Regions from separate parts of the Streptomyces erythrochromogenes genome, predicted to be linked through region 3. Evidence: predicted binding sites of a transcription regulator. Region 3 holds the regulator's gene; each other region holds the start of a gene.
What was found. The regulator HrcA, encoded in region 3, represses chaperone genes, less so after heat shock. The targets are predictions, from matches to a motif close to TTNGCACTCNGNNNNNCNGAGTGCNAA.
Positions count from the first base shown of each region.

Region 1: the regulator HrcA is predicted to act here: its motif matches at 4,132-4,158, upstream of groES (co-chaperone GroES).
Region 2: the regulator HrcA is predicted to act here: its motif matches at 4,194-4,220, upstream of groL (chaperonin GroEL).

Region 1 covers NZ_CP108036.1:3,469,071-3,475,972, reverse strand. The annotation lists gene OHA91_RS15520 (LCP family protein) at 1-1,126, opposite strand, end outside; gene OHA91_RS15515 (sensor histidine kinase) at 1,213-2,553, opposite strand; gene OHA91_RS15510 (response regulator transcription factor) at 2,546-3,226, opposite strand; gene OHA91_RS15505 (hypothetical protein) at 3,593-4,042, opposite strand; gene groES (co-chaperone GroES) at 4,302-4,610, shown strand; gene groL (chaperonin GroEL) at 4,723-6,351, shown strand; gene OHA91_RS15490 (ester cyclase) at 6,416-6,902, opposite strand, start outside.
Region 2 covers NZ_CP108036.1:4,585,906-4,592,807, reverse strand. The annotation lists gene OHA91_RS20955 (hypothetical protein) at 1-173, opposite strand, end outside; gene OHA91_RS20950 (phosphoribosylanthranilate isomerase) at 387-986, opposite strand; gene OHA91_RS20945 (hypothetical protein) at 1,092-1,631, opposite strand; gene OHA91_RS20940 (hypothetical protein) at 1,663-2,256, opposite strand; gene groL (chaperonin GroEL) at 2,443-4,062, opposite strand; gene OHA91_RS20930 (cold-shock protein) at 4,380-4,586, opposite strand; gene OHA91_RS20925 (MoaD/ThiS family protein) at 4,972-5,250, opposite strand; gene thrC (threonine synthase) at 5,286-6,560, opposite strand; SAM riboswitch class I at 6,578-6,735, opposite strand.
Region 3 covers NZ_CP108036.1:5,500,796-5,507,697, forward strand. The annotation lists gene OHA91_RS25080 (AMP-dependent synthetase/ligase) at 1-469, shown strand, start outside; gene hemW (radical SAM family heme chaperone HemW) at 618-1,850, shown strand; gene OHA91_RS25090 (hypothetical protein) at 1,975-2,130, shown strand; gene OHA91_RS25095 (DUF3097 domain-containing protein) at 2,108-2,923, opposite strand; gene OHA91_RS25100 (MBL fold metallo-hydrolase) at 2,934-3,677, opposite strand; gene hrcA (heat-inducible transcriptional repressor HrcA) at 3,831-4,847, shown strand; gene dnaJ (molecular chaperone DnaJ) at 4,848-5,984, shown strand; gene OHA91_RS25115 (nitronate monooxygenase) at 6,140-6,902, shown strand, end outside.

The sequences.
Region 1 (6,902 bases), 2.0 Mb from region 3:
CGGGCGCGCCGGGCCCGCTCGCCGGGGCGCTCGGCGCGCCGGGGCTTGCGGAAGCCTTGGGTCCGATCTGCTCTGCAATGAGGCGCTTTATCTTCATATCATCTACGACGTTGATGTCCTCCCCAAGGTTCCTTCCGAAGCGCTCGACGGGGAGTGTCGTGAACTGCACCCTGCCGCCGGACAGGCTCTTCGCCTGCTTCACGAACGCCGCCAGGTCCCACCCCTGGTCGGTCACCACGTCCTGTTTCGCGACGTCGATCAGCTTGATCAGCTTCACCGGGTCGGTGAAGGTCCCGGCCGAGTTCAGCTTCTTCGTCGCACCCGCGAGGAACGCCTGCTGCCGCTTCGTCCGGTCCAGGTCGCCGCCGTCCAGACCGTGCCGCTGGCGCACGAAGGCGAGCGACTGCCGGCCGTCGAGGGTCTGCGGGCCGGCCGGGAAGTCGGCGCCCGAGTACGGGTCCTTGACCGCCTTGTTCAGGCACACCGGTACGCCGCCCAGCGCGTCCGCGAGGTGGTGGAAACCGGCCAGGTTCAGCTCGGCGAAGTGATCGACCGGCACCCCCAGGAAGGCGCGCACCGTCGCGATCTGGGCCGCTCGCCCCGCCTCCCGGCCCTCCCGTTCCAGCTGCCGGGAGTCCTTCACGCCCGCTGCGGCGAGCTGCCCCTCCTTCCGGGCCTTCGCCAGCCCGTACGCCTTCTTGATCTTGTCCTTGCCGTGGCCGGGTATGTCGACGAAGTCGTCGCGCGGCACCGAGAAGGCCTTCGCCCGGCTGCCGTCCCCCGGCACGTGCAGCAGGATCAGGGTGTTCGCGTTGTAGCCGCCGATGTCCGAACCGCCGGCGTGCAGTTGGTCGAGGACCTCTGCGGGCAGTTTCTCGCCGTTCTGATCCCGGCGGCTGTCCAGGCCGATGAGCAGGATGTTGGTGTCGCCGAACTTCGACTTCTCGGCTCCTTCGAGGGCCTTGGAACTGCCGATTCCGGCGGCCAGGTCCCGGTACAGGTACCAGGCGCCCCCGCCGGCCATCACCGCCAGCGCGCAGGTCGCGACCAGCAGCGTGCGGACCGGCCGCCGGCGGCGGGACGGGGGGCGGCGTCGGGTCGTCGTCTTCCTCCGGTGCGCGCTCATGCCAGTCGATGGTGGGGGAGGCCCGCTGAAGGAATCCTGAGGTTCCTGAAGGGGCGTTCAGGGCTGCCGCCCGGGGCCCCGCCCCGCTACCGGATCCGCAGCACCAGCCGTGCGCCCCCGGCCGGCGCCGGCAGCGCGCGTACGTCGCCCCCGTGCGCCCGCGCGATCTCCCGGGCGATGGCCAGGCCGAGGCCGGTGCCGCCGCCGGCCCGGCTGCGGTCCGCGTCGAGCCGTACGAACCGCTCGAAGACCCGGTCCCGGTCCGCGTCCGGGATGCCGGGGCCGTCGTCCGTGACCTCCAGCACCGCCCAGCCGTCCTCCTCGGCCGCCCGGACGGCGACCTGCGAGCGGGCGTGCCGCAGGGCGTTGTCCACCAGGTTGGCCAGCGCCCGCTCCAGCCTCGGCGGGTCCCCGGCCGCCGGTACGGGCGCCCGCGCGTCCAGCCGTAGCGAGACCCGGGCACCGCCCCGGCGGGCCACGTCCTCCGCGGCGAGCAGCGCCAGGTCCACCGGCTCGGTCCGGGGCGGCGGCCCGCCGTCGAGGCGGGCCAGCAGCAGCAGGTCCGCCGCGATCCGCTGCAGCCGGTCGGTTTCGGCCAGCGCGGCCACGACCGACTCGCGGTCGGGGCGGTCCGCCGCCAGCGCCACCTCCAGCCGGGACCGTACGGCCGCCAGCGGATTGCGCAGCTCGTGCGAGGCGTCCGCGGTGAACTGCCGCTGCCGGGCGTCGGAGCGCTCCAGCCGGTCGAGGGTGGCGTTGACGGTCCGGGCAAGCTGCGCGATCTCGTCCGCCCCGCCGGGGTCGGGGACCCGCCGGTCCAGCTCGCTGGCGGTCACCGACGCCAGCTCGGTGCGGATGGCGTCCACCGGGCGCAGCGCGCGGCCGGTCACCCACCAGGCCAGCGCCGCGGCGAAGCCGATCAGCGGGGGAGCGCCCGCCAGCAGTCCGGCGGCGACGGCCCGGGTCGCGTCGTCGACGTCGCCGAGCACGGTCATTGCGTACACCGTGTGCCCTCCGGGCGCCGCGACGGCGACCACCGCGCGCCGGTGCCCGCCGGGGTGCTCGGGCGGGAGTACGGCCGAGCGGGAGTCCTCCCCGGGGCCGGGGTGCGGCGCGCCGTCCAGGTCGGGGGTGTGCCGCGGGTCGCCGCCGGTCGCGGCGACGGTCCGGCCGGCTGCGTCCCGTACGAGGACCAGGTCCACGCCGTTCTCGGGGGCGGGCAGCCGCCCGCCGGGCGGCGGCGGGGTCCGGGCGTCGAGCTGGGCGGCGGCCCTGAGGGCGGCGAGTTCGGTGCGGCCGGTGGTGTTGTCGAGGAGGTTGGCCCGCAGCAGGGAGTGCAGCCACAGCCCGCCGGCGGCCAGTACCGCGGCCATGGCGAGGGCTGCGGCCGCGGCGGTGCGCGCCCGGATCCCGGGTCGGCTAGCCACCGTCGGGGGCCATCCGGTAGCCGGTGCCGTGGACGGTGCGGATGGAGCGGCGGCCGAAGGGGGCGTCGATCTTCTTGCGCAGCGAGGAGACGTACACCTCGACGATGTTCGGGTCGATGTCCTGCGGGGTGTCCCAGACCTCGTCCAGGATGTCCTGCTTGGCGACGGCGCGGCCGGGCTGCTCCATCAGGCAGGCGAGTACGCCGAGTTCGCGGGCGGTGAGCTCGATGTCCCGGTCGCCGCGGCGGCAGCGGCGGCCGCGCGGGTCCAGGACGAGGTCGCCGGCCTGCAGGGTGCCGCGGTCGCAGGCTCCGGCGCGGCGGGCGAGCGCCCGGATCCGGGCGGCCAGGACCACGAAGGAGAACGGCTTGGTGAGGTAGTCGTCGGCGCCGGCGTCCAGCCCCTCGGCCTCGTCGTACTCGCCGTCCTTGGCGGTGAGCATCAGGACGGGGGTGGTGTCGCCGTGGGAGCGCATGCGGGTGCAGATGGCGTGGCCGCCGGGACCCGGGAGCATCAGGTCGAGCAGGACGACGTCGTACGGGCCGCCGGCGAGGGCGAGGTCCAGGCCGCGGTGGCCGTCGTGCGCGACGTCGACCAGGTGTCCGTCGGCGGACAGGCCGCACCGCAGGGACTCGGCGAGGTTCTCTTCGTCTTCGACCACGAGGATGCGCACGGCTCAAGCGTCACATACCGCCCGAACCGGGTGTCCTGCGGGCGGCCCTGCGGGCGGCTCGGCGGTGCGGCTCGTTCCGGCTCGGCCGGGTCGGATCGGTCGGTCCGTGGCGCGGGGTGCCCTGCGGGCGGCGCGGCGGGGTCGGTCCGGTCGGGGAGCGGGGCCGCCGCCGGAGTGTCTCCTCGGCTCGGCGCGTGCGGGGTGTCTCGGCCGTACCCGGTGGTCGCGCGCTCGTCCTGCGGGGACACCCCGGCACGTCCCCACTCCCCTCGGCCGCGGACACGCAGGGGGATGCCCCTGTTTCGGAGCGGTGGCGTGGCGTACCCGCAGGGGCCGAGCAGGCCCTCGTGCGGGAACGGGGCGGATTCACGCTGCCGAGCGCCTCGCAGGGGACAGGATGTCGCGGGCGGCTGCCGTCAACGCCCAGGCCGGGAAGGCGAAGGCGGTCAGGCCCAGGCCCATGGGCGCGAGGGAGGTGAGGATGCTCATCTGTACGGCCTGGTCGGCCTCGGGTCCGCTGACGCGGGCGGCCACCGGCGCCTGCGGCCGCTCGTCGAAGACGCCGTCGATCCTGATCCCGGGGAGGGTGAACGATCCGTCGGCGGCGGTGAAGGATCCCGCGCACGTCATCGTGCGGTCCCCATCGGAATCCGGCTCACCCCACACGCACCGCTCCGCGCTGAACCTGCCGTCCACACCCGTCAGCTGGGTGATGAGCCGCGGTACGGCCGCGTGGAACATCCAGATCCCTACGGCGAGCCCGATGGCGATCGGGACGGCGTGCACCCACCGCACACCGGAGTTTGTCCTGGTCATGTCCGGGACAGTACTGATCTCGAACGTGTGCGCGTAAGGGAGTTTTCGGGGATCGGGTCGGGCTCCGCGCAACGCCCGGGGGTCGGGAATTGGCACTCCGCTTGACCGAGTGCTAATCGCCGGAATAGTCTCGCACCTGGCACTCACCCCAGGTGAGTGCCAACACAGCGACAGGCAGGTCCGGCACCCGCGACGACGGATCGACCTGGTCGCCACCTCAGACAGTTAACCCCGGATCTCCGAAGGGGGAGGTCGGATCGTGACGACCGCCAGCTCCAAGGTTGCCATCAAGCCGCTTGAGGACCGCATTGTGGTCCAGCCGCTCGACGCCGAGCAGACCACGGCCTCCGGCCTGGTCATCCCGGACACCGCGAAGGAGAAGCCCCAGGAGGGCGTCGTCCTCGCGGTCGGTCCGGGTCGCTTCGAGGACGGCCAGCGTCTCCCGCTGGACGTCACCGTCGGCGACATCGTGCTGTACAGCAAGTACGGCGGCACCGAAGTGAAGTACAGCGGCGAGGAGTACCTCGTCCTCTCGGCTCGCGACGTGCTCGCGATCGTCGAGAAGTAATTTCGCTTCACAGCACTGCTTTGAGCTACGCCCCTGGTCACCCCGCTGATTGCCGGGCGGCGAGGGGCGTAGCTCGTTAAACCCGAGTTTTCGAGAGGGCTGAACCGCTCCCATGGCGAAGATCCTGAAGTTCGACGAGGACGCCCGTCGCGCCCTCGAGCGCGGCGTCAACAAGCTTGCCGACACGGTCAAGGTGACGATCGGCCCCAAGGGCCGCAACGTCGTCATCGACAAGAAGTTCGGCGCCCCCACCATCACCAACGACGGTGTCACCATCGCCCGCGAGGTCGAGCTGGACGACCCGTACGAGAACCTGGGCGCGCAGCTCGTGAAGGAGGTGGCGACCAAGACCAACGACATCGCGGGTGACGGCACCACCACCGCCACCGTGCTGGCCCAGGCGCTGGTCCGCGAGGGTCTGCGCAACGTCGCCGCGGGTGCTTCCCCGGCCGCCCTGAAGAAGGGCATCGACGCCGCGGTCAAGGCGGTCTCCGAGGAGCTCCTCGCGACCGCCCGCCCGATCGAGGACAAGTCCGACATCGCCGCCGTGGCCGCGCTCTCCGCGCAGGACTCGCAGGTCGGCGAGCTCATCGCCGAGGCGATGGACAAGGTCGGCAAGGACGGTGTCATCACCGTCGAGGAGTCCAACACCTTCGGCCTGGAGCTGGAGTTCACCGAGGGCATGGCCTTCGACAAGGGCTACCTCTCCCCGTACATGGTCTCCGACCAGGAGCGTATGGAGGCCGTCCTCGACGACCCGTACATCCTGATCAACCAGGGCAAGATCTCCTCCATCCAGGACCTCCTGCCGCTGCTGGAGAAGGTCATCCAGGCGGGTGGCTCCAAGCCGCTGCTGATCATCGCCGAGGACGTCGAGGGCGAGGCGCTCTCCACCCTCGTCGTCAACAAGATCCGCGGCACCTTCAACGCGGTGGCCGTCAAGGCCCCGGGCTTCGGTGACCGCCGCAAGGCGATGCTGCAGGACATGGCCACCCTCACCGGTGCCACCGTCATCGCCGAAGAGGTCGGCCTCAAGCTCGACCAGGCCGGTCTGGACGTACTGGGCTCCGCCCGCCGCGTCACCATCTCCAAGGACGACACGACCATCGTCGACGGTGGCGGCAGCCACGAGGAAGTCGTCGGTCGCGTCAACCAGATCAAGGCCGAGATCGAGTCCACGGACTCGGACTGGGACCGCGAGAAGCTGCAGGAGCGCCTGGCGAAGCTCGCCGGCGGCGTCTGCGTCATCAAGGTCGGCGCCGCCACCGAGGTGGAGCTCAAGGAGAAGAAGCACCGTCTCGAGGACGCCATCTCGGCGACCCGCGCCGCGGTCGAGGAGGGCATCGTCTCCGGCGGTGGCTCCGCGCTCGTCCACGCCGTCAAGGTCCTCGAGGGCAACCTCGGCCTGTCGGGCGACGAGGCCACCGGTGTCGCGGTCGTGCGCCGCGCCGCCGTCGAGCCGCTGCGCTGGATCGCCGAGAACGCGGGCCTCGAGGGCTACGTCATCACCTCGAAGGTCTCCGAGCTCGACAAGGGCCAGGGCTTCAACGCCGCCACCGGCGAGTACGGCGACCTGGTCAAGGCCGGCGTCATCGACCCGGTGAAGGTCACCCGTTCCGCGCTGGAGAACGCCGCCTCCATCGCCTCCCTGCTGCTCACGACCGAGACCCTGGTCGTCGAGAAGCCGGCGGAGGACGAGGGCGACGCCGGTCACGGCCACGGTCACGGCCACAGCCACTGATCGCGCTCCACGTCGAAGGCCCCGTTCCGCAGTCGCGGAGCGGGGCCTTCCCCGTGTTCGGGCCTCAGGTTCCGTAGGGCGTTCCGGTCCCGCCCATCTGGCGTTGCAGGGCTCCGGGGTTGTAGTGCCACCAGCCCTCGGTGATCTCTCCGTCCTGGCACCGGAAGGTCGTCGTCCCGGACATCTCGTACGTCTTCCCGGTCGGTGCGACCCCCATGAACTCTCCCTTGTGGGCGCCGCGCCAGTTCCACACCGTCGTGACCATGTCGCCCTCGGCCACCTGGGCCGTCGGCTCGAAGGTCATGTCGAAGGCCGCGCGCCACGTCTCCATGTCCGAGCGCATGCCCTCGCGTCCGATGACGGTGGACTCCTCCTTGCTGGCGTCGTGGTCGATGTAGTTCACCGCGAAGCACTCGTCGAGGACGCTCATGTCGCCGGCCATGGCGGCTTCCTGGAACACCCGGTTCGCGAGCTGCTTGTTGAGGTGCTCGTCGCGGACGACGTCGAGGTTCATGAACTTCGGCATCCCCTCGCAGAGGGACACCATCTCC
Region 2 (6,902 bases), 910 kb from region 3:
CGCTGCGGCGCGTCCGCGTCGAGGGCCACGACGAGGAAGGCGTCCCGGTCGAGGTCCATCACGACGGTCGCCCGCTGGCCCCGCTCCCGGCACCTGGCCGCGTACTCCTCGGCGGGCCAACTGCCGTAAGGGTCACCGGCGGGAAAGGAGTTCAGCACCTTCGTACGGCGCACGGCTTCCACCTCCTGCTCCTGGACGACGAACCGCCCTCACCGCCCGGATGCCCCGTCCCCCGCATCCCATGCGCCGCCGCGTCACGGGGCGTGGACGGCCGTGCCAACACCGATCGTGTTGCCGCGGCCCACGGACTGCGGCCCACGGCAGTCGTGCCGGGGCCGTCGGCATCGGCGTCGGCACCGGCGCGGCGTCGGCGTGGGCCCCGCGATTCAGCCGCGGGCCGCCTCGACGAAGGCGCGGATCAGCTCCGGAGACTTCACGCCGCGCTCCCGCTCGACGCCGCTGGACACGTCCACGCCCCACGCCCCGGTGGCGGCGAGCGCCTCGCGCACGTTGCCCGGGTTCAACCCGCCGGCCAGCAGCCACCGGCCGTCGGGCGCGGTGAAGTCCGCCGAGCCCCAGTTCCACGGCTTGCCGGAGCCCGGGTCGGGGGCGTCGAGCAGCAGCAGGTCCTCGCCGTACTCACCGCAGCGCTCCACCCGCCGGGCCGTGGCCCGCAGCAGGGTGCGGCCCTCGGCGCGAAGCGCCGCGAAGTCCTCGGGGCCCTCCTCGCCGTGCAGCTGTACGCCCCGCACTCCGCTCTCCTCGGCGAAGCGGCGCACCTCCTCGACGGACTGCCCGCGGAACACCCCGACGGTCAGCACCGTGTCCGGCACCCGGGCCGCCAGCTCGCGCGCGGTGGCGGCGTCGACCGTACGGGGGCTGCCGGGCGCGAACACGAACCCGACGGCATCGGCCCCGGCCGCCACCGCGGCGTCGACGTCCGGCGCGGTCCTGAGCCCGCAGATCTTGACGAAGAGGTCAGCCATGCGTCCAGCCTATGCGGACCCGGACGGCCGGGCCGGAGCCGGGCCGGAGCCGCCGGCATGCCCGACCGCCCGCGCGCATGCCGGCGTACTCCGGCCGGGCGTCGCTCACCGCCCCACCTGCACAGGACCGAGCACGGTCCCGCCGACGAAGGCCGCGAGATGGGCGGCGCCCGCGTCGTCGGCGGTCGCGAAGTGCACGTAGACGGTGTGCCGCCCGTCGGGATGGTCCTCGTTGAGGTCCAACTCCACACGCTGGTTCGTCGGGTCGGCCGACGAGGACGGTATGCCGGGCACGTCCGGCCAGGCTCCCCGCCACAGCATCGTGGCCGCCCCGCCGCGCAGCGCCCGCAGGAACGCCTGCTCCACCGGCCCGGGAGCCGCGTACGCGTCGACGGTCAGCGGCAGCGCCGCCGCCAGTTCGCGGTCGTCGCGCGGCAGTTCGGCACCCAGGTACCAGGTGTCCGCCGCCGCCCAGTAGTCCGACGGATCGAACATCCCCGCCGGGAGCAGCGCCGCCATTCCCCGGGCCTCGGCGACGCTCTCGGTCCGCGCGCACAGCCACATCTCCGGTTCGAGCGGCCGCATCCGCCCGCACAACATCCGCGCCCGCCGGTACGCCTCACCGACGTCATCGGTCCGGTACACGGGATACGCCCGCGAACTCCCCATCCCGCCCTCAGCCCTGCTCCGGCTCGCCCAGCACGGCCCCGCCGATCGCGGCGGCGAGCCGCTCGGCCCGGCCGGGGTCGCCGTGCTTGGTCACGTGGACGTAGAGCGAGTGGACCCCGGTGGTCCGCCGGCACCATTGGCTTTCGTCGCTGTTGAGGACGAGCTGCACACCGTCGTAACCGGGTGAGGGGTACGAGCCGAACTCGGGCTCGTCGGGCCAGCACCCCTCCCACCGCACCGAAGCCGGCCCGGCGCCCACGGCCCGGACGAAGTCCTCGTCGCGGACCCCGCCCGGCAGCTCCTCCACGGCGCAATAGAGCGGAAGCTCTGCGGTCAGCTCGGTGTCGGCGGCCGTCGCCACGTCCAGAGCGAAGTAGAGGGTCTCGCCCGTCACCGGATCGCTGCGCCCCTCCACGTAGTCGTGGATCGCATCCGGCAGCAGCCCCGCCAGCCGACGCAGGTCCGCGACCGTCAGCGCCACGGCGCCCACGTACACCTGCGCGTACCTCTCGGCCAGCAGCCCGCACAGATGTCGCGCCTTTGCATAGGCCTCGGCCGGATCGGCGGTGCGCAGCACGGGATGAGCGACGGAGTTCCCCATGGCCGTACGTTCACACGCCCCCGCCCACCCCGGCCAGCGGTTTTCACCGCCCGATCGGGCCCATCCGGAGGAATACGGGGACGATCATGATCGAGCGGGCCACACCGGCCGGGAACGCCCGAGGGCGGCACCCCCCGCGGGGGGTGCCGCCCTCGTTCGAGAACAGCCGATCAACCAACAGGTCGATCAGAAGTCCATGTCACCGCCCGGCATGCCGCCCGGAGCGGCCGCAGCCTTCTCCGGCTTGTCGGCGATGACGGCCTCGGTGGTCAGGAACAGCGCGGCGATCGACGCGGCGTTCTGCAGCGCGGAGCGCGTGACCTTCGCCGGGTCGATGATGCCCTCGGCGATCATGTCGACGTACTCGCCGGTCGCGGCGTTCAGGCCGTGGCCGATCGGAAGGTTGCGCACCTTCTCGACGACGACGCCACCCTCGAGACCACCGTTGACGGCGATCTGCTTGAGCGGGGCCTCCAGGGCGAGCTTCACGGCGTTGGCGCCGGTCGCCTCGTCACCCTCGAGCTCCAGCTTCTCGAAGACCGCGGAGGCCTGCAGCAGGGCCACGCCGCCACCGGCGACGATGCCCTCCTCGACGGCCGCCTTCGCGTTGCGGACGGCGTCCTCGATGCGGTGCTTGCGCTCCTTGAGCTCGACCTCGGTCGCGGCACCGGCCTTGATGACGGCCACGCCGCCGGCCAGCTTCGCGAGGCGCTCCTGGAGCTTCTCGCGGTCGTAGTCCGAGTCGGAGTTCTCGATCTCGGCGCGGATCTGGTTCACGCGACCGGCGACCTGGTCGCTGTCACCGGCACCGTCGACGATGGTGGTCTCGTCCTTGGTGATGACGACCTTGCGGGCGCGGCCGAGCAGGTCGAGACCGGCGTTCTCCAGCTTGAGGCCGACCTCCTCGGAGATGACCGTGCCGCCCGTGAGGATGGCGATGTCACCGAGCATGGCCTTGCGGCGGTCGCCGAAGCCCGGGGCCTTGACGGCGACGGACTTGAAGGTGCCGCGGATCTTGTTGACGACCAGGGTCGACAGGGCCTCGCCCTCGACGTCCTCGGCGATGATCAGCAGCGGCTTGCCGGACTGCATGACCTTCTCCAGGAGCGGCAGCAGGTCCTTGACCGAGCCGATCTTGGAGTTGACGATCAGGATGTACGGGTCGTCGAGGGACGACTCCATGCGCTCCATGTCGGTGGCGAAGTACGCCGAGATGTAGCCCTTGTCGAAGCGCATACCCTCGGTGAGCTCCAGCTCCAGACCGAAGGTCTGGGACTCCTCGACGGTGATGACGCCTTCCTTGCCGACCTTGTCCATGGCCTCGGCGATGAGCTCGCCGATCTGGGTGTCGGCGGCGGAGATGGAGGCCGTCGAAGCGATCTGCTCCTTGGTCTCGACGTCCTTGGCCTGGGCGAGCAGGGCGGCGGAGACGGCCTCGACGGCCTTCTCGATACCACGCTTGAGGGCCATCGGGTTGGCACCGGCGGCCACGTTGCGCAGGCCCTCGCGGACGAGCGCCTGGGCCAGGACGGTGGCCGTGGTCGTACCGTCGCCGGCGACGTCGTCCGTCTTCTTGGCGACTTCCTTGACCAGCTCGGCGCCGATCTTCTCGTACGGGTCCTCGAGCTCGATCTCCTTGGCGATGGAGACACCATCGTTGGTGATCGTGGGGGCGCCCCACTTCTTCTCAAGGACGACGTTGCGACCCTTGGGGCCAAGGGTGACCTTGACGGCGTCGGCGAGCTGGTTCATCCCACGCTCGAGGCCGCGGCGGGCCTCCTCGTCGAACGCAATGATCTTGGCCATCTGAAGTGGTCCTCCCGGACAGCGGTGGATTGCTCCCAGGACCGCGCCCGCGCCCGCGACGGACGGCCTGCGTGCCCGGCGGTTCCTTCCCACCGGACCCTGCGGGCCTCACCGACCCGGTCCTCGTTTCAGTAGCACTCTCACTCGGAGAGTGCTAACGCCAATGATTAGCACTCGACCCCCTGGAGTGCAAGCGGCTTCGACGAAGGCCCAGGTGACACGCGAGGGGCCCACATCCCGTGTCCGGGATGTGGGCCCCTCGTAGGTCTTCCGGGTCTTCGACGGAAGACCGAGCGTCTGTGGTCGATGCTCCAGGACTAGCCGAGCGCGAGCTTGACCATGTCCGCCTGCGGACCCTTCTGGCCCTGCGAGATCTCGAACTCGACCCGCTGACCCTCTTCAAGGGTGCGGTACCCGTCCATCTGGATGGCGCTGTAGTGGACGAACACATCCGCACCACCGTCGACCGCGATGAAGCCGTAGCCCTTCTCCGCGTTGAACCACTTGACGGTGCCCTGAGCCATGCCTAACTCCCCTATTACTGGCCCTTGCGCGGGAACGCACTTCGCGTTCCCGGGTCAGAACTTGCGTCGGAACGCGTCGACCGAGGCTGAATGTATCTGCGCGAGTGCTGTCTGCAACAGGTCAATCCGACGAGAATTCTGGACACCGAGAAACATTGAAATAGAGTGAAAATTTGGCATATTCCAGGGCAACTCGGGCCTGGCAAATTTCGCCAAAGCCCCATACCGCACCTGCACATTGACCCGATGTCGACCCTCACGCGACCCGTTCATATGCAGCGGGCAAGTCCAGCGGAGGGGACTTCCCCAACTCTACCGTGCCCAATCAAGCAGAATTACCCCCTCCGCTTTTAGCGGAGGGGGTAATTTCGGTTTACCGGGAGGGTCAGCAGCCGCCCGCGACGGCCGGGATGATCGAGACGCCGGCGCCGTCCGGCGTCACCGCCGCCAGCCCGCCCTCGAAGCGCACGTCGTCGTCGTTGACGTAGACGTTCACGAACCGGCGGAGCTTGCCCTGGTCGTCCAGGACGCGCGCGGCGATGCCCGGGTGGTTCTTCTCCAGGGACTCGATGACCTCGGCGAGGGTCGCGCCCTCGGCCGGGACTTCGGCCTGACCGCCGGTGTAGGTGCGCAGGATGGTGGGGATGCGGACGTTGACGCTCATGGCGCTACTGCCTTTCCGGGAGTGAGGAGATGTGGTCAGGCCAGGCCGGCGGCGCGGAACGCGTCCAGGCTGGGGCGGATGGTGGCGGTCTGCCCGCTGTCCGCGGCCACCGCCTCCAGGGTCTTGAGGCCGTCACCGGTGTTGAGGACGACGGTGGTCAGCGCCGGGTCGAGCTGCCCGTTCTCGATGAGCTTCTTCGTCACGCCGACGGTCACGCCGCCCGCGGTCTCGGCGAAGATGCCCTCGGTCTGCGCGAGGATCTTGATGGCCTCGACGACCTGCTCGTCGGTCACGTCCTCGACGAAGCCGCCGGTGCGGCGCGCGATGTCCAGGACGTACGGGCCGTCCGCCGGGTTGCCGATCGCGAGGGACTTGGCGATGGTGTTCGGCTTCTGCGGACGGACCACGTCGTGACCGGCCTTGAAGGCGGTCGACACCGGGGAGCAGCCCTCGGCCTGGGCGCCGAAGATCTTGTACGGCTTGTCCTCGACGAGGCCGAGCTTGATGAGCTCCTGCAGACCCTTGTCGATCTTCGTCAGCTGCGAGCCGGACGCGATCGGGATGACGATCTGGTCGGGCAGCTGCCAGCCGAGCTGCTCGCAGATCTCGTACGCCAGGGTCTTGGAGCCCTCGCCGTAGTACGGGCGGAGGTTGACGTTGACGAAGCCCCAGCCCTCGCCCAGCGGGTCGCCGATGAGCTCGGAGCAGAAGCGGTTGACGTCGTCGTAGTTGCCCTCGATGCCGACCAGCTCGCCGCCGTACACACCGGCCATGACGACCTTGCCCTGCTCCAGGTCGTGCGGGATGAACACGCAGGAGCGGAAGCCGGCCCGGGCGGCCGCGGCGCCGACGGCGCCGGCCAGGTTGCCGGTGGAGGAGCAGGACAGGGTGGTGAAGCCGAAGGCGCGGGCGGCCTCGACGGCGATGGCCACGACGCGGTCCTTGAAGGAGTGCGTCGGGTTGCCGGAGTCGTCCTTGACGTACAGCTTGCCGGTGACGCCCAGCTCCTTGGCCAGGTTGGCCGCGTCGACGAGCTTGGTGAAGCCGGGGTTCAGGCTCGGCTTGGAGGCCACGTCCGCGGGGACGGGCAGCAGCGGCGCGTAACGCCAGATGTTGTTCGGGCCGGCCTCGATCGCGGCGCGCAGGGCCTCGGGGTCACCGGTGGGGAGCTCGTAGGCGACTTCCAGGGGTCCGAAGCACTCGGCGCACGCGAAGATGGGACCGAGTTCGAAGCGGGTACCGCACTCGCGACAGGAAAGGCCCGTGGCAGGTCCGAGATCGACAGAGGTGGCGACAGTCTGTGCAGCCATGATGGCGAGGCCCTTTCTCCTCATCTTCCCCATGGCGCATTTCGCCATGAGACGGAATTGGCACCTTCCCTAGCCGGGGACCTCGCTGACGAGCGCTGCTGCGCGATCGCGAGAACCGACTGGAGGGTTGCCGGGGCTTCAACGGGCCGTGTCCCTCTGCCCCTCTGGATGAGCGGTATGGCACCGGCACACGCGCTCTGTGGCGCGCCGGTGCGTTTGTACGCGGGGGACCCCGGCATGCGGTGGTCCTTCGCGTTGTTCAAGACTGTAACCGAAGGGGCGGGCGGTTGAGACAGCCGTCCGAACCGCGAGATGGATCACATAACGGCCGATAACGCCGAC
Region 3 (6,902 bases):
GCTCTCGCCTGACGGCTACCTGCGCATCACCGACCGCAAGAAGGACCTGATCAAGACCTCGGGCGGCAAGTACGTCGCCCCGGCGGAGATCGAGGGCCGGTTCAAGGCGATCTGCCCGTACGTGTCGACCATCGTCGTGCACGGCGCCGACCGGAACTTCTGCTCGGCGCTGATCGCGCTCGACGAGCCGTCGATCCTGGGCTGGGCCGCCGAGAACGGGCTGGAGGGCAGGACGTACAAGGAGGTCCTGGCCGCGCCGGAGACCGACCGGCTGATCGAGACCTACGTCCAGACCCTGAACGAGGGCCTCCAGCGGTGGCAGACGGTCAAGAAGTTCCGGATCCTGCCGCGCGACCTGGACGTCGAGCACGGCGACCTCACCCCCAGCCTGAAGCTGAAGCGGCCGGTGGTCGAGCGTGAGTTCAAGCACCTGATCGAGGAGATGTACGAGGGGTCCCGCGAGGCCTGACGCCTGCCGCGGGCCCGGCGGGGCGGGGCGGCGTCCCGCCCCGCACTCCCCGCCACACCCCGCACACCCCGCGCCCCCGGGGGCTCGGGAGCGCACGACCGGTGCGGCCCGGCGGCCGGGGGTGTGCCGGGTGCGGGATGATGGGGGTATGCCTTCCGCACTCCCCGACGGTGAACCCATGCCCGAAGACGGCTCGCTGCCGTCGCACGCCCTGGCAGGCGCGGGGGAGCGGCCGCTCGGGTTCTACCTGCACGTCCCGTACTGCGCCACGCGCTGCGGGTACTGCGACTTCAACACCTACACGGCCACCGAGCTGCGGGGCACCGGAGGCGTCCTCGCCTCCCGCGAGAACTACGCCGACACCCTGATCGACGAGGTCCGGCTCGCGCGGAAGGTGCTCGGCGACGACCCGAGGGCCGTCCGCACCGTCTTCGTCGGCGGCGGCACGCCGACGCTGCTGCCCGCCGGGGACCTCGTACGGATGCTCGCGGCGATCCGGGACGAGTTCGGCCTGGCCGACGACGCCGAGATCACCACGGAGGCCAACCCGGAGTCCGTCGACCCGGCGTACCTGGCCGAGCTGCGCGCCGGCGGCTTCAACCGGATCTCCTTCGGCATGCAGAGCGCCAAGCAGCACGTCCTGAAGGTCCTGGACCGCACCCACACGCCCGGACGCCCCGAGGCGTGCGTGGCGGAGGCCCGCGCGGCCGGCTTCGAGCACGTCAACCTCGACCTGATCTACGGGACGCCGGGCGAGACGGACCAGGACTGGCGCGACTCCCTCGCCGCCGCCCTCGGGGCCGGCCCGGACCACGTCAGCGCCTACGCGCTGATCGTCGAGGAGGGCACGCAGCTGGCCCGCCGGATCCGCCGCGGCGAGGTCCCCATGACCGACGACGACGTCCACGCCGACCGCTACCTGATCGCCGACGAGGTCATGGCCCAGGCCGGGTACGCCTGGTACGAGGTGTCGAACTGGGCCACCTCGGAGGCCGGCCGCTGCCTGCACAACGAGCTGTACTGGCGCGGCGCCGACTGGTGGGGCGCCGGGCCGGGCGCGCACTCGCACGTGGGCGGGGTGCGCTGGTGGAACGTCAAGCACCCCGGCGCCTACGCCGCCGCCCTCGCACAGGGGCGCTCCCCGGGTGCGGGGCGCGAGCTCCTCTCGGAGGAGGACCGCCGCGTGGAGCGGATCCTGCTGGAGCTGCGACTCGTGGACGGAGTCCCGCTCTCCCTGCTCGCCCCGGCCGGCCTCGCCTCGTCCCGCAAGGCCCTCGCCGATGGGCTCCTGGAAGCGGGGCCCTACGAGGCCGGGCGGGCCGTGCTGACCCTGCGCGGGCGGCTGCTGGCCGACGCGGTGGTCCGGGACCTGGTCGACTGATCACCCGGAGGGGTGAGTACCCCCGGGTCTCCGCGGAAGCGGTGGGCACGGCTCCAGAGCCAGGTCGTCGACGTCGTCGACGAGGCGAGCGAGCCCGTGCCCGACCCGGTGGTCCTGGATCGCGATGACGATCCCGGCCGGCAGGGGTGACGACGCCGATCACCGCTCCCAGCGGGTCTCGAGGTTCGGCGAGCCGCTGCCGCTGGAACTGCTCGGCATCGAGCCGGAGACGAGCGACTTCGCAACCTTCGAGGGCGTCAGGCCTCACCGTCACCCGTGACGAAGTCGATGAGCTCCTCCACGCGGCCCAGCAGGGTCGGCTCCAGGTCCTTGTAGGAGCCCACCCGGGACAGGATGTGCTGCCAGGCGGCGCCGGTGTTCTCCGGCCAGCCCAGGGCCCGGCAGACGCCCGTCTTCCAGTCCTGGCCGCGCGGGACCACCGGCCACGCTGCGATGCCCAGCGCCGACGGCTTCACCGCCTGCCAGACGTCCACGTACGGGTGGCCCACCACCAGCACGTCAGGCGAGGTCGCGGCGGCCGAGGCGGCGATGCGGAACTCCTTGGAGCCCGGCACCAGGTGGTCCACCAGCACCCCCAGCCGGGCGTCCGGCGTCGGGCCGAACTCCGCCACCACCGCCGGGAGGTCGTCGACGCCCTCCAGGTACTCGACCACCACGCCCTCGATGCGCAGGTCGTCGCCCCACACCCGCTCCACCAGCTCGGCGTCGTGCCGGCCCTCGACGTAGATCCGGCCCGCCCGGGCCACCCGCGCCCGCGCGCCGGGGACGGCGATCGACCCCGACGCCGTACGCGACGGCGCCGACGGGCCCCGGGGCGGCCGGACCAGGGTGACCACCGCGCCGTCCAGCAGGAAGCCCCGCGGCTCCATCGGGAACACCCGGCGCTTGCCGAAACGGTCCTCCAGGGTCACCGTGCCGGCCTCGCAGGCCACCACCGCGCCGCAGAAGTCCGTACCCGCCACCTCGACCACCAGGTCCGCTTCCGCGGCGACCTCCGGCACGGCCTTGGGTCGCTTCCACTGCGGGGTCAGGTCGGGGGAGTACTCGCGCATCCGGCCGACACTAGGAGAGCCGCGCGCCTCCCGCCTCCGACACGCCGGAACGGGCCGCCAGTGTGGCGCGTTGCGCACGCACGAACTCCGCGGTGACCACCGCTCCGTGACCCGGCACGTACAGAGCGTCCTCGCCGCCCAGCGACAGCAGGCGGTCCAGGGCGGCGGGCCACTGCCGGGGCACCGCGTCCGGGCCAGCCAACGGCTCGCCCGACTCCTCGACCAGGTCCCCGCAGAACACCGTCTCGCGTTCGCCCGGGACGAAGACGGCCAGGTCGTGCCCGGTGTGCCCGGGCCCCACGTTGGCCAGCAGCACCTGCACCCCGCCCAGTTCCAGGGTCCACTCGCCCGACACGTGATGGCCGGGCAGCACCAGCAGGTCCACCGCCTCGGCCGCCTCCGCCTCTGCGAGCCCGTGCCGCACCGCGTCCCCGCGCAGCTCCTCGCGGCCCGAGGCGAGCAGCGCGGCCAGCCCGACCGCCCCGAAGACCTCGGCCCCGGGGAAGGCGGCCGCGCCCAGTACGTGATCGAAGTGGCCGTGCGTGAATGCGATATGGGTCACGCTCCGGCCCGTCAGACGCTCGGCCTCGGCCCGCACCTCGGCACCCTCGCGCACGCACGAGCCGGGATCGACCAGGAGGACGGACTCGTCCCCCACCACCAGCCCCACCGTGCAGTCCCACACCGGCAGACGCCGCCGGCCGGCCCTTCCGGTGAGCCGTTCCCAGCCCGCCTCTTCCCAACGTACGTCCATGCCGCGACGCTACCCTGGCGGGCCTCCCTTGCCAGGGTCTTACTACCCGGCCGTACACTGAGCGGGGGCTCTCTGGCACTCGGACGTACAGAGTGCCAGCGAACGCCAGAACACGTCAGAACACGGCAACGGATCACGCTGGAGGTGTGCGCGATGCTCAGCGAACGCAGACTCGAAGTGCTGCGCGCCATCGTCCAGGACTACGTCGGGACGGAAGAGCCGGTCGGCTCCAAGGCGCTCACCGAGCGGCACCGGCTCGGCGTCTCGCCCGCCACCGTGCGCAACGACATGGCGGTGCTGGAGGAAGAGGGCTACATCGCCCAGCCCCACACCAGCGCCGGCCGGATCCCCACCGACAAGGGCTACCGCCTCTTCGTCGACAAGCTCGCGGGGGTCAAGCCGCTGTCGTCGCCCGAGCGCCGGGCCATCCAGAACTTCCTCGACGGGGCCGTCGACCTCGACGACGTCGTCGGCCGCACGGTGCGGCTGCTCGCGCAGCTCACCCGTCAGGTCGCGGTCGTCCAGTACCCGAGCCTGACCCGGTCGACCGTCCGGCACGTGGAGCTGCTCTCGCTCGCCCCCGCGCGCCTGATGCTCGTCCTGATCACGGACACCGGACGCGTCGAGCAGCGGCTCGTCGACTGTCCGAGCCCCTTCGGCGAGGCCTCGCTCGCCGACCTGCGGGCCCGGCTCAACAGCCGGGTCGTCGGCAGGCGCTTCACCGATGTGCCCCCGCTCGTCCAGGACCTCCCGGAGTCCTTCGAGGCCGACGACCGGGGCACCGTCTCCACCGTCCTCTCGACGCTCCTCGAAACCCTGGTCGAGGAGGCGGAGGAGCGGCTGATGATCGGCGGTACCGCCAATCTCACCCGCTTCGGACACGATTTTCCCCTGACGATCAGGCCGGTGCTGGAGGCGCTGGAGGAGCAGGTCGTGCTCCTCAAGCTCCTCGGCGAGGCCAACGAGTCGGGAATGGCCGTAAGGATCGGGCACGAGAACGCCTACGAGGGGCTCAACTCCACGTCGGTCGTCTCGGTCGGTTACGGTTCGGGCGGCGAATCCGTCGCCAAACTCGGCGTGGTCGGACCGACCCGCATGGACTACCCCGGAACGATGGGAGCGGTACGCGCAGTGGCACGTTACGTCGGACAGATCCTGGCGGAGTCGTAAGTGGCCACGGACTACTACGCCGTTCTCGGCGTGCGCCGCGACGCATCGCAGGACGAGATCAAGAAGGCCTTCCGGCGCCTCGCGCGTGAACTCCACCCGGACGTGAATCCGGACCCGAAGACGCAGGAGCGCTTCAAGGAGATCAACGCGGCCTACGAGGTGCTGTCGGACCCGCAGAAGAAGCAGGTCTACGACCTCGGCGGCGACCCGCTGTCCTCCTCGGGCGGCGGCGGAGCCGGCGGTTTCGGGGCGGGCGGCTTCGGCAACTTCTCCGACATCATGGACGCCTTCTTCGGCCAGGCCTCGCAGCGCGGCCCGCGCTCGCGGACCCGGCGCGGCCAGGACGCCATGATCCGCCTCGACCTGGAGCTGGACGAGGCGGCCTTCGGGACGACCAAGGACATCCAGGTCGACACGGCCGTCGTCTGCACCACCTGCTCCGGCGAGGGCGCAGCCCCCGGCACCTCGGCGCAGACGTGTGACATGTGCCGCGGCCGCGGTGAGGTCTCGCAGGTCACCCGGTCCTTCCTGGGCCAGGTCATGACCTCGCGCCCCTGCCCGCAGTGCCAGGGCTTCGGCACCGTCGTCCCGACCCCGTGCCACGAGTGCGCGGGCGACGGACGGGTCCGCTCCCGCCGCAGCCTCACGGTCAAGATCCCGGCCGGTGTCGAGAACGGCACCCGGATCCAGCTCGCGGGCGAGGGCGAGGTCGGCCCCGGCGGCGGCCCCGCCGGCGACCTGTACGTGGAGATCCACGAGCTGGCGCACCCGACCTTCCAGCGGCGCGGGGACGACCTGCACTGCACGGTCACCATCCCGATGACGGCGGCCGCGCTCGGCACCAAGTGCCCGCTGGAGACGCTGGACGGGCTGGAGGAGATCGACATCCGGCCCGGCACCGGGTCCGGCCAGGCGATCCCGCTGCACGGTCGCGGCGTCACCCACCTGCGCGGCGGCGGGCGCGGCGACCTGATCGTCCACGTCGAGGTCACCACCCCGGGCAAGCTGGACGCCCAGCAGGAGGAACTGCTGCGCCAGCTGGCGAAGCTGCGCGGCGAGGAGCGGCCCATGGGCCAGTTCGCGCCGGGCCAGCAGGGCCTCTTCAGCCGCCTGAAGGACGCCTTCAACGGTCGCTGACCGCACGGCGGGCACCGCTTCGAGCCCGGCCCGGGGAGACCCGGCCGGGCTCTTCGCGTACTCCCGGAGGCCGTCCGTCCGCCCGCCGGGAAGCGGACTATGCCAGGCGAAAGCGGTGATTCGGCGCCATGGGCCGGACGTGGCACGATGCAGCCATGTCCACCGCCGCGAACGGTCTCTCCCCCCACCCGATCGTGCAGGCTCCCATGGCGGGCGGCGCCTCCTGCCCGCCGCTCGTCGCCGCCGTGTGCGAGGCCGGCGCACTGGGCTTCCTGGCCGGCGGCTACAAGACCGCCGACGGGATGTACCAGGAGATCAAGCAGGTGCGCGCGCTCACCCGGCACCGCTTCGGCGTCAACCTCTTCATGCCGCAGACCGGGTACGTCGACCCGGCGGCGGTGGAGGCGTACCGCGGGCAGCTGGCCGGGGAGGCCAGCTGGTACGCGATCTCGCTCGCCGAGGAGGACATCATCGGCACCAGCGACGACGGCTACGACGCCAAGCTCGCCATCCTCCTCGAGGACCCGGTCCCGGTCGTGTCGTTCACCTTCGGCTGTCCCGCCCCCGCGGCCCTCGCCGCCCTGCGCAGGGCCGGTACGTACACCGTCGTCACGGTGACCTCCGTCGAGGAGGCCCGCAGCGCCCAGCAGGCGGGCGCCGACGCCGTCTGCGTCCAGGGCGTCGAGGCGGGCGGCCACCAGGGCACCCACCGGGATGACCCGCAGATCGACGGCACGGCGGCGGTGGGACTGCTCGCGCTGGTGGCGCAGGTACGGGAGGCGGTGGCCCTGCCGATCATCGCCGCGGGCGGGGTCATGCGGGGAGGCCAGATCGCCGCGCTGCTGGCGGCCGGCGCGGCGGCGACGCAGCTCGGGACGGCCTTCCTGGTGTGTCCCGAGTCGGGTGCGGACCCCGTGC